2 regions of the Enterobacter huaxiensis genome follow, and region 1 is predicted to be linked to the other one. Evidence: predicted binding sites of a transcription regulator. Region 1 holds the regulator's gene; the other holds the start of a gene.
The links. The regulator CRP, encoded in region 1, controls carbon source genes, mostly activating them, when cyclic AMP is high. The targets are predictions, from matches to a motif close to ATGTGANNNNNNTCACAT.
Positions count from the first base shown of each region.

Region 2: garD (galactarate dehydratase) is a predicted target of CRP. The motif match lies at 5,731-5,748, and genes of this name have one in related genera.

Region 1 covers NZ_CP043342.1:390,284-398,016, forward strand. The annotation lists gene ppiA (peptidylprolyl isomerase A) at 168-740, shown strand; gene D5067_RS01810 (putative adenosine monophosphate-protein transferase Fic) at 848-1,432, shown strand; gene pabA (aminodeoxychorismate synthase component 2) at 1,462-2,025, shown strand; gene argD (bifunctional acetylornithine/succinyldiaminopimelate transaminase) at 2,112-3,332, shown strand; gene D5067_RS01825 (YccS/YhfK family putative transporter) at 3,329-5,416, opposite strand; gene crp (cAMP-activated global transcriptional regulator CRP) at 5,473-6,105, opposite strand; gene D5067_RS01835 (OsmC family protein) at 6,417-6,821, shown strand; gene D5067_RS01840 (phosphoribulokinase) at 6,908-7,733, opposite strand, start outside.
Region 2 covers NZ_CP043342.1:599,194-606,926, forward strand. The annotation lists gene agaE (PTS N-acetylgalactosamine transporter subunit IID) at 1-342, opposite strand, end outside; gene agaW (PTS N-acetylgalactosamine transporter subunit IIC) at 332-1,111, opposite strand; gene agaV (PTS N-acetylgalactosamine transporter subunit IIB) at 1,122-1,595, opposite strand; gene kbaZ (tagatose-bisphosphate aldolase subunit KbaZ) at 1,616-2,911, opposite strand; gene D5067_RS02955 (DeoR family transcriptional regulator) at 3,159-3,962, shown strand; gene garD (galactarate dehydratase) at 4,036-5,607, opposite strand; gene D5067_RS02965 (MFS transporter) at 6,020-7,354, shown strand; gene garL (2-dehydro-3-deoxyglucarate aldolase) at 7,370-7,733, shown strand, end outside.

The DNA.
Region 1 (7,733 bases):
ATATTTTTGTGTGATTCAGATCACGTAAAATAGCGGCATTACCAATCGTTTGCGCGGTAACAACTGTTTCAATTTCGTAAAATTAGGTAAAAGGCTGGTCTCCGTTCATACTGCTCTTTAGAATCAAGCCATTCGCTTTTTATACTGCGCTTTGTTAAGGAATTCTCATGCTCAAATCAACACTGGCGGCTGTCGCAGCTGTGTTTGCTCTTTCTGCCGTTTCCCCTGCTGCGCTGGCAGCAAAGGGTGACCCTCACGTCTTGCTGACCACCTCCGCCGGGAACATTGAGCTGGAACTGAACAGCCAGAAAGCCCCTGTTTCTGTGAAAAACTTCCTCGACTACGTGAACAGCGGGTTTTACAACAACACCACGTTCCACCGCGTGATCCCAGGCTTTATGGTGCAGGGCGGCGGTTTTAACGAGCAGATGCAGCAGAAGCAGCCTAACCCGCCAATCAAGAACGAAGCCGACAACGGCCTGCTGAACAAGCGTGGCACCATCTCAATGGCGCGTACCGCGGATAAAGACAGCGCGACCAGTCAGTTCTTCCTGAACGTGGCGGATAACGCCTTCCTCGACCACGGTCAGCGCGATTTCGGTTACGCCGTTTTCGGTAAGATTGTGAAAGGAATGGACGTGGCCGACAAGATTTCTCAGGTGCCTACCCACGATGTCGGTCCGTACCAGAATGTGCCGTCAAAACCGGTCGTTATCCTCTCCGCAAAAGTATTGCCGTAATCGTCTTCCACACGGGCGGTTCACGTCCGTGTTCTTTAGCCCTCCCTGCGAAAGCGCGTTTTGCCGCTTATACTTGTGGCAAACGGACATCATCAGGGAGGCGTTAAGTGAAAAAACTCACCGACAAGCAAAAATCCCGTCTCTGGGAACAACAGCGTAACGTCAATTTTCAGGCCAGCTGTCTCCTTGAAAAAGGTAAGGGTCCCGCAGAACCTCAAATTGAGTCGCTGGAACTGGGGCCTTCTGCACCTGGGTTACCCCATCTGTGCCTCATTCACCGCCACTTATACCGCAGAGAGATGAAGCAGGCTGGCGAACTCCGCACCGCCGATATTTCTAAGGGCGACATTCCTTTTTGTCATTTCGAGTATATCGAGAAGATGGGTAACGACCTGATGGAAGCCCTGGAATACGACAAATATCTGGTCGGCCTTAGCAAAGCAGAATTTACAGACCGGATAAGCCATTACTATTGTGAAATCAATATGCTGCATCCTTTTATGAGCGGTAACGGCATTTCCCAGCGGATCTTCTTTGAACAGCTGGCGATCCACGCCGGTTACGTGCTGGACTGGCGTGATATCGATCCCGCGCAGTGGGTAGCGGCCAACCAGAGCGGTGCGATGGGTGAGCTAACCGCGCTGAACGCTATCTTTGCCAAAGTAGTGAGCGAAGCGCGGGAATCTGAGTAGAATAGGGCGGCATTTTTTCGGGAGCCGCCATGATTCTGCTGATTGATAACTACGATTCCTTCACCTGGAACCTTTACCAGTATTTCTGCGAGCTGGGCGCTGAGGTGGTCGTTCGCCGCAACGATGAGATAACCCTGGCAGATATCGAGACGCTGGCTCCGCAGAAAATTGTGATCTCACCGGGCCCCTGCACGCCGTCGGAGTCCGGTATCTCGCTTGATGCGATCCGCCAGTATGCAGGCACGCTGCCGATTCTGGGGGTCTGCCTCGGCCATCAGGCTATTGCTCAGGTCTTTGGCGCCACCATCGTGCGTGCCGCGAAAGTCATGCACGGCAAAACGTCACCGGTTATGCACGCCGGTACGGGCGTCTTCACAGGGTTAAATAATCCGTTAACCGTGACCCGCTACCATTCTCTGGTGATCGACCCGCCAACCCTGCCCGCGTGCTTTGAGGTGACCGCCTGGAGCGAGACGCAGGAGATCATGGGGATTCGCCATCAAGAGTGGGACCTGGAGGGCGTCCAGTTCCACCCGGAAAGTATTCTCAGCGAGCAGGGACATCAGCTGCTGGCGAATTTCCTCAATCGCTGAATATCTATTGCCATGCTGTGATTTTTTATGCATATTTTGTGATTATATTTTCACAACCAATGTGACAAAAAATGGATGGTCATGACATGGCAACTGAACAACCAGCAATTACCCGCGCGACATTCGATGAAGTCATTCTGCCGATTTATGCACCGGCTGAGTTTATTCCTGTAAAAGGGAAGGGCAGCCGCGTCTGGGATCAGGAAGGCAAAGAGTACGTAGATTTCGCGGGCGGCATTGCGGTGACGGCGCTGGGTCATTGCCATCCTGCGCTGGTGGAGGCCCTTAAAACCCAGGGCGAAACCCTGTGGCACACCAGCAACGTGTTCACCAACGAGCCGGCGCTGCGTCTGGGACGTAAGATCATCGATGCCACCTTCGCCGAGCGCGTGCTGTTTATGAACTCCGGCACCGAAGCCAACGAAACCGCCTTCAAGCTGGCCCGCTTCTACGCAACAACGCGCCACAGCCCGTACAAAACCAAAATCATCGCCTTCCATAACGCTTTCCACGGACGCTCGTTCTTTACCGTTTCCGTTGGCGGCCAGCCGAAATACTCCGACGGCTTTGGGCCTAAGCCTGCTGATATCATCCACGTGCCGTTTAACGATCTGCACGCGGTGAAAGCGGTGATGGATGACCACACCTGCGCGGTCGTCGTTGAGCCGATTCAGGGCGAAGGCGGCGTAACGGCGGCGACGCCGGAATTCCTGAAAGGGCTGCGCGAACTGTGTGACGAGCATCAGGCGCTGCTGGTGTTTGATGAAGTGCAGTGCGGCATGGGGCGCACCGGCGATCTGTTCGCCTATATGCACTACGGCGTGACGCCGGACATTTTGACCAGCGCGAAAGCCCTCGGCGGCGGCTTCCCGGTCAGCGCGGTGCTGACCACCCAGGAGATCGCCTCCGCGTTCCACGTGGGTTCTCACGGCTCCACCTACGGCGGTAACCCGCTGGCGAGCGCCGTGGCGGGCGCCGCGTTCGATATCATTAACACCCCGGAGGTGCTGAACGGCGTTAGCGCGAAGCGTGAGCTGTTCGAGAAGCATCTACAGCAGATTAACGATGAATATGATGTTTTCAGCGAGATCCGCGGCATGGGGCTGCTGATTGGCGCGGAGCTGAAGCCGCAGTACAAAGGCCGCGCGCGCGATTTCCTGCACGCTGCCGCGCACGAAGGGGTCATGGTACTTAACGCCGGACCGGACGTGATGCGCTTTGCGCCGTCGCTGGTGGTGGAAGAGAAAGATATTGAAGACGGGTTAAGCCGTTTTGCCGCGGCGGTCGAGAAGATCGTAAAAAGCTAATACTCGGTTCGCTTTAACACGCGCGTTAACCAAATGCCGTGATGCGGGCGCTGACGCCACGCCACCGACGAAATGGTGTGCATGGTGTTCAGATGCCCCAGAACGCGCTGCAGGTGCTGCTCCAGCGTGCTCATCGGCCCGTGGGTGAGCGTTTCCGGCGCTTCCAGAATATTCGAATCCCCGGACTCACCCGGTGCGTCATACTCCAGACGCTGCTGACACCTCTGCAGGGCAATTTCACACGACTGCAAATAGCGCTGCGCCAGGTCCGGCGTCAGCATGGTGTGCTCGCGCGCCAGCGTGGTCATGGCGTTAATATGCTCGACGATAAACTGGCTGTGGGTGACCCACAGCTTCATGTCCGCCAGATAGTGCGAGTTAAAGCCCGGCTCCTGCATCGCCTGGTTGAGCGAGTTGAACAGGGCGTTGTGCGCCTGGTTGACCTTCATGCGCTGGTAGGCCAGCGGGGAAGGCTTCGGATCGTCGCTCAGGATGAGACGAATAGCCTGCTGATCCGCTTCCAGCGCGTCGTGGGCGTTTTGCCTCAGTAATCCACTTTGCCACTGCGGCCACAGCCAGACCATGCCGCCGAAGGCAATCAGGCAGCCAATCAGGGTATCGACCAGGCGGGCAATAATGAATTGATCGCCGTTGAGCGTGAGCAGCTGCAGGGTGTACACCGCCGTGACCGTAAAGCCCACCGTCGCCCAGCCGTAGTTTTTGCGGATAATCAAATAGCTCATCATCGTGATCGCCAGCATCCCCACCAGCGTATAGCCTTCCGGCACGTGGAAGTGCAGCGTGGCGCCGGCAATAATCAGTCCGGCTAAGGTTCCGCCAGCCCGGTGGAAAATGCGCACCCGCGTGGCGCCGTAGCCGTTTTGCGTCACGAGCAGCACGGTCATTAAGATCCAGTAGGGCTTCGGCAGGTGCAGCGCCATGCCCATCAGGCTGGCGACGCTCAGCATCACGCTTATCCGCGCGGCGTTACGCAGCGCGGCAGATTTCAGTGACAGATAGCTTTTAAGCGCGGGCAGCAGCGGCAGGCGTTTTTGCTTATCGGCCATCAGGTCACGCGGGTAAAGCGGCCGCTGGGTACGCAGCACGCGCGCGATGCGGCTAAAGTGCCAGGCGGCAAACTGGCCGACCGGGTTTTCCGGGTGCTGACGGGCGATTTTCTCCAGCGCGCCGAGCTGTTTTTCCATGTTGAAGCGCGTGGGGTAGCGGTGATAGAGAATATCATCAGCCAGCACGCGCAGACGCGCCGATACCGTCTGGGCATTCCAGCGGATCACCGCTTCGGCGTGGCTGCGCTCGACCAGCTTTTGCACCTCCTCCGGATGATGCAGGCTTACGGAGATGTGCTCCTGCAGGTCCAGCCCCACCTGGAAGGTGCGCAGCAGCCGCTTATAGCCATGGTTTTTATTGGCGGCAAGCATGTGTAGCTGCTGATAGCACTGGCTGATTAAATCGACCACCTTTTGCTGACGGGCGAGCAGAGGCGGCAACGATTTCTCCGGGTCGGTGTGCTGGGTGAGCAGGGTATACTTTGCTTCGCAGTAGTCGGCAAGCTGCACGTAGAGCAGGCTAAGGGATTCACGCAGCGGCTGCTCCCGCCATAGCCAGAACCAGAACCAGTTAAACAGCCCGTACCACAGCGTGCCGAGGGCGTAGATGAGCAGCGGTTCCCACACCGGCATGTTGCCGGCGAGGCTAAGGGTGAAGATGGCGGCGATCAGCGAGGCGGGCAGCAGGCGAGCGTGAAGCGAACTGATCTCCGCCGTCACGCCCAGCGTCATCGCCAGCACGGTCAGGATCAGCGGCAGCGGAATATCGCGGGCGAGCAGGAGCTGTACGGCGAGGCTACAGCCGGCGAACAGGCAGCCACCGATAATCAGGCGTTTAAAAAAGCGTTTATGCGGCGTGTCCAGACCGGCGATGTTGCAGCAGGCGGGAACGAGGGAAAACAGCAGGCCTTGCTGAAGATGTCCGAGGATCAGGCCGACGGCCACGGGAAGGCACAACACCAACGTTTGTCGCAGTGCGTAGTTAACTTCCGGGTGATAGATCAGCCTGCGCCACATGGGGAATAGAGACAAAAACGGCGTGACACCTTGCGATGGCACGCCGTTTAACCGAATTAACGGGTTCCGTAGACCACGATGGTTTTACCGTGGGCGGAGATCAGGTTCTGGTCTTCCAGCATTTTCAGGATACGGCCCACGGTTTCGCGGGAGCAGCCGACGATCTGACCAATTTCCTGACGCGTAATTTTAATTTGCATGCCGTCCGGGTGGGTCATCGCGTCTGGCTGTTTTGCCAGGTTCAACAGGGTCTGTGCAATACGGCCGGTAACGTCCAGGAATGCGAGGTTACCCACTTTCTCGGATGTCACCTGCAGACGGCGCGCCATCTGCGAAGAAAGACGCATCAGGATGTCAGGGTTTACCTGAATCAGCTGACGGAATTTCTTGTAAGAAATTTCAGCCACTTCACATGCTGTCTTTGCACGAACCCAGGCGCTACGTTCCTGGCCCTCTTCAAACAGGCCCAGTTCACCGATGAAATCGCCCTGGTTCAGATAAGAAAGGATCATCTCTTTCCCTTCTTCATCTTTGATCAGCACTGCCACCGAGCCTTTAACGATGTAATACAACGTTTCCGCTTTTTCACCCTGGTGAATCAGCGTGCTCTTTGATGGGTACTTATGAATGTGGCAATGAGACAAGAACCATTCGAGAGTAGGGTCTGTTTGCGGTTTGCCAAGCACCATGCGCTGTTATCCTCTGTTATAAGCTGTCACCAGAGCCATAAGATGCATCCGGACTCTGGGGTTGCAATCGAATTCTTACCCATACCCTGGGAAGTCGGCTGTCGTAACGTTTCGCAGCCAGTAAAGTTTGATGTCCTCTGCATACATGTGTAACGTCAATGTATTACTGTAGCATCCAGAGTGTTTTAGCATAGCTTTTGCCGCGTGTCTCCTGGTGTCTCGCTTCAGCATGATGCAGGTCGCCTTCCGTTGCGAGAATTGTAACGCACGCGTAATCTGTCACCAAAAATGCAACGTTGGAGTTAATGAATATGCAAGCGCGTGTGAAATGGGTAGAAGGTTTAACGTTCCTGGGCGAGTCAGCTTCCGGACACCAGATTTTGATGGACGGTAACTCCGGCGACAAAGCGCCAAGCCCGATGGAAATGGTGCTGATGGCGGCGGGTGGCTGCAGCGCAATCGACGTGGTGTCGATTCTGCAAAAAGGCCGTCACGACGTAACCGATTGCGAAGTGAAGCTGACGTCAGAACGTCGCGAAGAGGCGCCACGCCTGTTCACGCACATTAATCTGCACTTTATCGTCACCGGCAAAGAGCTGAAGGACGCGGCGGTTTCGCGCGCGGTTGATCTGTCTGCGGAGAAATACTGCTCCGTGGCGCTCATGCTGGAGAAAGCGGTAAACATCACCCATTCGTATGAGGTGATCGAGGCCTAATCTTTTGGCGCGTGGCGCTTCGCTGACCCGCCCTGCAAAAGCATGACCGTAGGCCCGGTAAGCGCAGCGCCACCGGGCAAAACAACTCACGCGATCTGCTTCCCTTCCATCAGCCGCTGCACCAGCGGCGTCATGATCAGCTCCATCGCCAGCCCCATTTTTCCCCCCGGCACCACCAGCGTATTCATGTGCGAAATGAACGAGCCCTGCAGCATCGCCAGCAGCCAGGGGTAATCAATGCCTTCGAGGTTGCGGAAGTGGATTACCACAAAGCTCTCATCCAGAGACGGGATGGTTTTCGCCGCAAACGGATTAGAGGTGTCCACCGTCGGCACGCGCTGGAAGTTGATATGGGTACGGGAAAACTGCGGCGTCAGGAAGTTAATGTAATCCTCCATTGAGCGAACCACCGAGTCCATCACCGCCTCGCGCGAGTGGCCGCGCTCGCTAATATCTCGCGTCAGCTTCTGGATCCACTCCAGGTTCACGATCGGCACGACGCCGACCAGCAGATCCACGTGGCGCGCCACGTCGTGATGGGGCGTCACCACGCCGCCGTGCAGCCCTTCATAAAACAGCACGTCGGTCGGTTCCGGCAGCGGCTGCCACGGGGTAAACGTTCCCGGCACCTGGTTCCAGGGAACCGCTTCGTCGTAGGTGTGCAGATACTTGCGGGACTGCCCGGTACCGCTCTGCCCGTATTCGCGGAAGGTTTGCTCTAACAGCCCGAAATCATTGGCATCGGGCCCAAAATAGCTGATGTGTTTGCCCAGGTCGCGCGCCTTGCGGATGGCCATGTCCATTTCAGGGCGCGTGTAGCGGTGAAAGCTGTCGCCCTCCACCTCTGCCGCCCGGAGATTCAGCTGTGCGAAGATCTTGCGAAAAGCGAGGCTGGTGGTGGTAGTACCCGCA
Region 2 (7,733 bases), 210 kb from region 1:
GGACCGCTCCATCGCCAGAATGATGCCGATAACAAAGGTCACCAGAAACGGGTGGGTGTTAAAGAAGCCCATATGGCCTTTCATCGCCCGCGCCAGGTCCCGCTTGTTGGTGTGGATCTTTTTCAGCGCGGGCAGCAGCCCGTACAGCCAGCCGGAGGCCTGCATACGTTCGTAGTTGAACGAGGCCTGCAGCAGCATGGAACGCCAGGCCACGCGGTTAATATCCTTTTTCGTCAGCTCGGCACCGATGTTTTGGTCTTCGTAGACGTTTTCATTCACGCCGGTCAGCAGCGTTTCTTCGCTTTCAGACACGCCCGGCAGGGTAGTTTGGTTAGATGCCATCTTCGAATTCCTCTTTCTGGGCTGCGGGAGCCGTCGGTTCAGGTGATTTACGCATCAGGTCGATCAGCGCCATGGCCAGCGCGGCCGCCGCAATCGCCAGCACCGGAAGCTTGAGCCAGGCGGCGGCGACAAAGCCGATAATGAAGTAAGGGATGTAGACGTTTTTCATCATGATCTTCAGCAGCACGGCGAAGCCGATGGCTGGCATGATCCCGCCCGCGACGCCGAGGCCGTCAATCAGACGCGCTGGCAGGACGTCAATGGCGGTTTTCGCATGTTCCGCACCGAAGTAGATCGGCAGGAACGCGCACAGAAAATAGAAGATGCCGAGCGCCAGCAGCGCAAGATAGTTAACCCGTTCAATACCGTTGGTGTCTGCATTGGCCGCCATGCGATCGCAGCGCGACATGACGCCGGACATCACCGAGAAGAGGAACGTAATCCCCATCTGAACCGCCACGGCAAACGGCACGGCGACGCCAACCGCGACTTCTGGCTTCACGCCGGTGCTGATGGCAAATGCGGTACCCACGATGGTGCCGATAATGACGTTCGGCGGCTGGGCACCGGCGAGCGGGGCCAGCCCCATCCAGACCAGCTCTAACGTACCGCCGGTCAAAATGCCGGTGTGCAGATCGCCCAGAATCAGGCCGACCAGCGGCCCGAGTACCACCGGGCGGTGCATGTGCGTTAACCCGTTAAACATATCCAGACCGGCGATAAAGGCGAGTATGCCCAACCCCAGCGCCTGCAACAGACTGATTTCCATTGTGAATCCCTCAGAGCAGTTTAAAGAGATCCAAAGCAGTTTCTGTTGGAACGCCCTGAACGAAGCATTCCACACCGGCCGCTTTCAGGCCGTTGAACGCGGTGATATCGTTCGCGTCGACAGAGACCGTTTTGGCAATTTGTTGTTTGCCACTGGCGTAGTGCATGTTTCCGACGTTAATACGGGTAATGGGCACGCCGCCCTCAACCAGCTTCAGAAAATCGGCGGGTGATTTGCAGACCAGCAGGATTTTCTGGCGGTCAGCGGCGCGGTGAATGTTGTCGATGACCTTTTGCAGCGACCAGAAGCGCACGGCGATCCCTTCCGCGAGCACCATTTCCATCAGGTTCTGTTGAACCGGATCCTCAGCGACCTCATCGTTAGCGACCAGCACCAGGTTTGCCCCCGCAAACCCCACCCACTGCACGCCCACCTGACCGTGGATTAGGCGTTCATCGATGCGGCATAAGACAATGTTTGGCATAGCGTTTTCCTCTTTTTTAATTATGCGCTTTGAGTCGTTACGCCTTCGCAGGCGGCGTGGTACTGCTGGAGTATGTCCTGAATGTGGTCGATGATGAGTTCCCGCGGCGTTGACTTGAGAGCGCCCTCGCGAACTTTGCCGTACTGCAACGGCAGGTACTGGCTGATCAGCGGCAGAGGAATAGGCTGGTCTGCCAGGTTACGCACCAGCCGCTCAAAGGCGTCGTCAATCTCGCCGTCCGGCCAGTAGTAGCGCACGCGGTCAGAGTAGCTGTAGCCGCGCGCCAGGCGGCGCGCGTTGCCGTCACCGTGATAATGGTTTTGCCAGTATTCCGGGCGGTCGAGCATGACGTTTTCCAGCACGTGACGCAGGCCGGAGCTGGCTTTTGCCGGCAGCAGCTCCTCTTCAATCGCGGCCAGCGAGAACAGCGCCTCGCGCAGGGCGAAGGTCAGGGCGGGGCCAACTTTCAGAATCGCAAAGTGATCGTTGACCAGCTGGCGCAGCGCCTGTGGGGTCTGGTAGTCGGTGGAGTGCGCTTCAAACACCAGCGTATCGTAGGCTTCAACCATTTTGCTCAGGGCAACGGCTTTCTGCGGCTGATAGTCGCAGACGTGCGCGTGGTCGAACTCCACGCCAGGCTGAACCACCAGGCCAATAATGCGCGGCCAGATGTCGCTTAAGCCTTCCTTTTCGAACGCGTGGCGGTGCGCTTCAAGCGTGGCGCGTGCCGCGTCCGGCGTGGTGACGGCAAGTTCAGTGAGCGTCTCGTGCGCGCCACCCGGAACCGGCACTTCCGTGCCGATAACGTAGACCAATTCGGCAGCGCCAAACTGCTCGAGGCTGGTCGCTTCAGCAATTTTCGCCAGTCGCGCGGCGCGCTCGGCGACGATCGCGTCGGTTAAAGGAACGGGATCGTCCTTGCAGGACATGCTGCAGTCGAGATGGATCTTCTTAAACCCGGCGGCCACGTAGCTTCTGATCAGATCGTCGGCGTTCGCCATCGCCTGCAGCGCGGGCAGGTTTTGCCAGCGGTTTGGGCCTAAATGATCGCCGCCGAGGATCAGCTGCGACGTCGGGAAACCCAGTGATTCCGCTAGCCTGCAGACAAACCCGTGAAAATCGGCGGGCGTCATGCCGGTATAGCCGCCAAACTGATCTACCTGGTTGGAGGTGGCTTCAATCAGCAGGGGCGTTTGGTGTGACTGTGCGTAACGAATTGCGGCTTCAAGTACCAGTGGATGTGCGGAACAAACGGCATAAATCCCGTTTGCATTCCCCCGTTTATGTCGTTCCACCATTTCTGTCAGATGTTTCACTTTCCTCTCCGTTTCGGATGGTAATGATATTTATCTTTCGTTTTGTTTCATTTGATACTGCATCATGGTGTTATAAAAATAAAACGAAAGATAATAGTTTTCCGATCTGTTTCACAAAAGAAACATAATGAAAGGTTTCAGCTGCTGCTAAGCTTACGTCTGAAGGCCAGACAGGACTTGCATTCCCGTAAAAGAAAGGCCTTAATAGGCAAAACGAAATGAAACGAAAGTTTATTAAGGAGCTCGTATGAGCAGCACCGATTCATCTGCGGAGAAGCGCATCACCGGCACCAGCGAAAGGCGGGAGCAGATCATTCAGCGGTTGCGGGCGCAGGGAAGCGTGCAGGTTAACGATCTTTCTCATTTATACGGCGTGTCGACGGTGACGATCCGCAACGATCTGGCGTTCCTGGAAAAGCAGGGCATCGCCGTGCGCGCCTACGGCGGCGCGCTGATCTGTGAAGGCAATGCACAAGGCATTGAGCCGTCTGTGGAAGACAAAAGCTCGCTGAATACGGCGGTAAAACGCAGTATTGCGCAGGCAGCCGCGGAACTGGTAAAGCCCGGACACCGCATTATTCTGGATTCCGGTACCACGACGTTTGAAATCGCCCGTATGCTGCGCCAGCACACGGACGTGATTGCAATGACCAACGGCATGAACGTTGCGAACGCGTTGCTGGAAGCTGAAGGGGTGGAATTGCTGATGACCGGTGGGCATTTGCGCCGTCAGTCACAATCTTTCTATGGAGACCAGGCGGAGCAGTCGCTGCAAAATTACCATTTTGACCTGCTGTTTCTGGGCGTCGACGCCATCGATCTCGATCGCGGCGTGAGCACGCACAACGAGGATGAAGCCCGTCTGAACCGTAAAATGTGCGAGGTGGCGGAGCGTATTATCGTTGTCACTGACTCCAGCAAATTTAACCGCTCGAGCCTGCATAAAATCATCGATACCCAACGGATTGATATGATTATTGTCGATGAAGGCATTCCGGCGGAGAGCCTGGAAGGATTACGTAAGAGCGGGATTGACGTGGTGCTGGTTTAAGGGGGGCTTTCCCCCTCACCCTAACCCTCTCCCACAGGGAGAGGGTACCGTTCGATGCGGTTGGGAATATGAATCACGTCACCGGTGCCGGGTTAAACACCGCCAGCTGGTTATGCAATCCCCATTGGTCAGAGAAGGTTTTTTTCCGCCCGCTCGCCACGTCCAGAATGAAGTGGAACAGCTTCCAGCCGACGTCCTCAATGCTCTCTTCTCCGGTGGCGATGGTGCCCGCGTTGATGTCCATTAAGTCATACCAGCGGTTTGCCAGCTCGGTGCGGGTTGCCATTTTAATCACCGGCACCGCCATCAGGCCGTACGGCGTACCGCGTCCGGTGGTGAATACCTGCACCGTAATACCGGATGCTACCTGCTGCGTGCCGCAGACGAAATCGCTGGCCGGCGTTGCCGCGTATATCAGGCCGCGTTTCGTCGGGCGCTGGCCCGGGGAGAGCACTTCCACAATCGCGCTCTGGCCGGATTTGGCAATCGACCCGAGCGCTTTTTCCACCACGTTTGCCAGGCCGCCTTTCTTATTGCCCGGCGACGGGTTGGCGCTGCGGTCGGTTTGGCCCATATCGAGATAGTTATCGTACCAGGCCATCTCTTCCAGCAGGCGCTTGCCCACTTCTTCGTTGACGGCGCGCGGCGTCAGCAGGTGGATGGCGTCACGCACTTCGGTCACTTCAGAGAACATCACCGTGGCGCCGCAGCGTACGAACAGATCGGACGCATAGCCTACCGCCGGGTTGGCGGTGACGCCGGAAAACGCATCGCTGCCGCCGCACTGGGTTCCCACGACCAGATCAGACGCCGGGCAGGTTTCGCGCTGGCGCTTGTTGAGCTTGTCCAGATGACGTTCAGCTACCTGAAGAATATCGTCGACCATTGATTTGAAGCCGACGTGGTGTTCGTCCTGCAGACGCACGATGCTGGCCTCGTCGACCGGAATGGCTTTGACATCTTCGGTGCCCTGCAGCAGACGCTCAGGCTGCAGCTTTTCGCAGCCCAGACCAATCACCATCACCTCGCCGCCAAAGTTCGGGTTGAGCGCGATATTGTGGATTGTGCGAATAGGCACCACCGCCGCGGGCGCGTTGATCGCCACGCCGCAGCCGTAGAGGTGGTTCAGGCCCACCACGCCGTCGACGTTCGGGTATTTCGGCAGCAGATCGCGCTCGATGATTTTGACTACGTAATCCACCACGCCCGCCACGCAGTGCACGCTGGTGGTAATACCGAGCAGGTTCTTGGTGCCGACGCTGCCGTCTGCATTGCGGTAGCCTTCGAAGGTATAGCCTTCCAGCGGCGGCAGCGGCTCAGGCACGCGCGTAGCCAGCGGCAGGGTGTTAAGCGGCGGCGCTTTTGGCAGTTCCACCAGCGACTCCTCAATCCAGCTTCCCTGCGGGATGGCGCGAACGGCATAGCCAATCACTTCACCGTAGCGCACGATTTCACCGTGAGCCGGGATATCCACCAGCGCGACTTTATGTCCCTGAGGAATATGCTCAACCAGTTCCAGCCCGTCCGGGAACCGGGTTCCCGCTTTTAAGCCGTTGTCGTTAACAATAATCGCCACGTTATCGGTGTCGTGTACTTTTATATAGAACGCCGTCGGCGATGCTTGTCGAATTTCAATGTCGGCCATTGTTCAGTATTCTCCAGCAAAGTGTCTGATAATAAATGCAGCCAGATAGATATTTATTTTCTTATTATAAAAATAAAGACGCTGCTTTCTTAAATAAAGAATGTCAGGACTTTGAGTATAAAAATGTGATCCTGATCACTCCCTAATGCGAGACGTCACGCCCTTTAGCCGCTAATCGCTGATTCTGTGCATCAGCGCCCAACGTGTTGTGCATATGCTCAAAATATTATTGATGATAGCCGTTATAATTGAGCGTTATTACAATGTGCAGACAGCGGGTGATGATTATACTGAATCACGATTTCATTGCGTCTGGTTAATTACCTGATATTGCCTGCTATCGATAAATAATCAGGGAATACTCCTTCTAAAAATTATAAATATAACTATCGATGTGCCTGAGGAAATAAACATGATACTGGATACCACTGTAGAATCGAAAAAGGGTGTACCCACCCGATATTTAATTCTGCTGATTATTTTTATCGTCACGGCCATTAACTATGCTGACCGTGCAACGCTGTCGATTGCCGGTACCGAGGTGGCGAAAGAGCTGCAGTTAAGCGCCGTATCTATGGGGTATATCTTCTCCGCGTTCGGCTGGGCTTACCTGCTGATGCAGATCCCCGGCGGCTGGCTGCTCGATAAGTTCGGCTCTAAAAAGGTTTACACCTACAGCCTGTTCTTCTGGTCGCTGTTCACCTTCCTGCAGGGCTTTGTGGACGTCTTCCCGCTGGCCTGGGCGGGCGTATCAATGTTCATCATGCGCTTTATGCTCGGCTTCTCGGAAGCGCCGTCATTCCCGGCGAACGCCCGTATCGTGGCGGCCTGGTTCCCGACCAAAGAGCGCGGCACCGCGTCTGCGTTATTTAACGCGGCGCAGTATTTCTCGCTGGCAATCTTCTCGCCGCTGCTGGGCTGGCTGACCTTCGCCTGGGGCTGGGAACATGTCTTCACCGTCATGGGCGTGATTGGTTTCGTGCTGACCGGCGTATGGGTGAAGTACATCCATAACCCGACCGACCATCCGCGGATGTCCGAGCAGGAGCTGACGTTCATCACCGAAGGTGGCGCCGTGGTCGATATGGATCACAAAAAGCCGGGCGTACAGGCTGCGAGCGGCCCGAAACTCCACTACATCAAACAGTTATTGACCAACCGCATGATGCTGGGCGTCTTTTTTGGTCAATACTTTATCAACACTATCACCTGGTTCTTCCTCACCTGGTTCCCGATTTATCTGGTGCAGGAAAAAGGGATGTCGATTCTGAAGGTGGGCCTGGTGGCATCCATTCCCGCGCTGTGCGGCTTTGCCGGTGGCGTGCTGGGCGGGGTGTTCTCGGATTACCTGATTAAGCAGGGCAAGTCGATAACGCTGGCGCGTAAGCTGCCGATTGTGCTGGGCATGCTGCTGGCGTCGTCCATTATTCTCTGTAACTACACCAACAACACCACGCTGGTGGTTGCCCTGATGGCGCTGGCCTTCTTCGGCAAAGGCTTTGGTGCGCTGGGATGGCCGGTCATTTCCGACACCGCGCCAAAAGAGATTGTTGGCCTGTGCGGCGGCGTGTTTAACGTCTTTGGTAACGTGGCGTCTATCGCGACGCCGCTGGTAATTGGTTATCTGGTCAGTGAACTGCATTCGTTCAACGCGGCACTGGTATTCGTTGGCTGTTCAGCGTTGATGGCGATGTTCTGCTACCTGTTCGTGGTAGGCGACATTAAACGTATGGAATTGCAGAAATAAGCAAAGGTATAAGCGATGAGTAACGATATCTTCCCGAATAAATTTAAGGCAGCCCTCGCGGCGAACCAGATCCAGATTGGCTGCTGGTCTGCCCTGGCAAACCCCATCAGCACCGAAGTGCTGGGCCTGGCCGGATTCGACTGGCTGGTGCTGGACGGCGAACATGCGCCTAACGATATCAGCACCTTTATCCCGCAGCTGATGACGCTGAAGGGCAGCCAGAGCGCGCCTGTGGTGCGTGTGCCGACGAACGAGCCGGTGATCGTCAAGCGCCTGCTGGATATCGGCTTCTACAACTTCCTGATCCCGTTCGTGGAGACCGAAGAAGAAGCGGTGCGGGCCGTGGCCTCTACACGCTATCCGCCAGAAGGCATTCGCG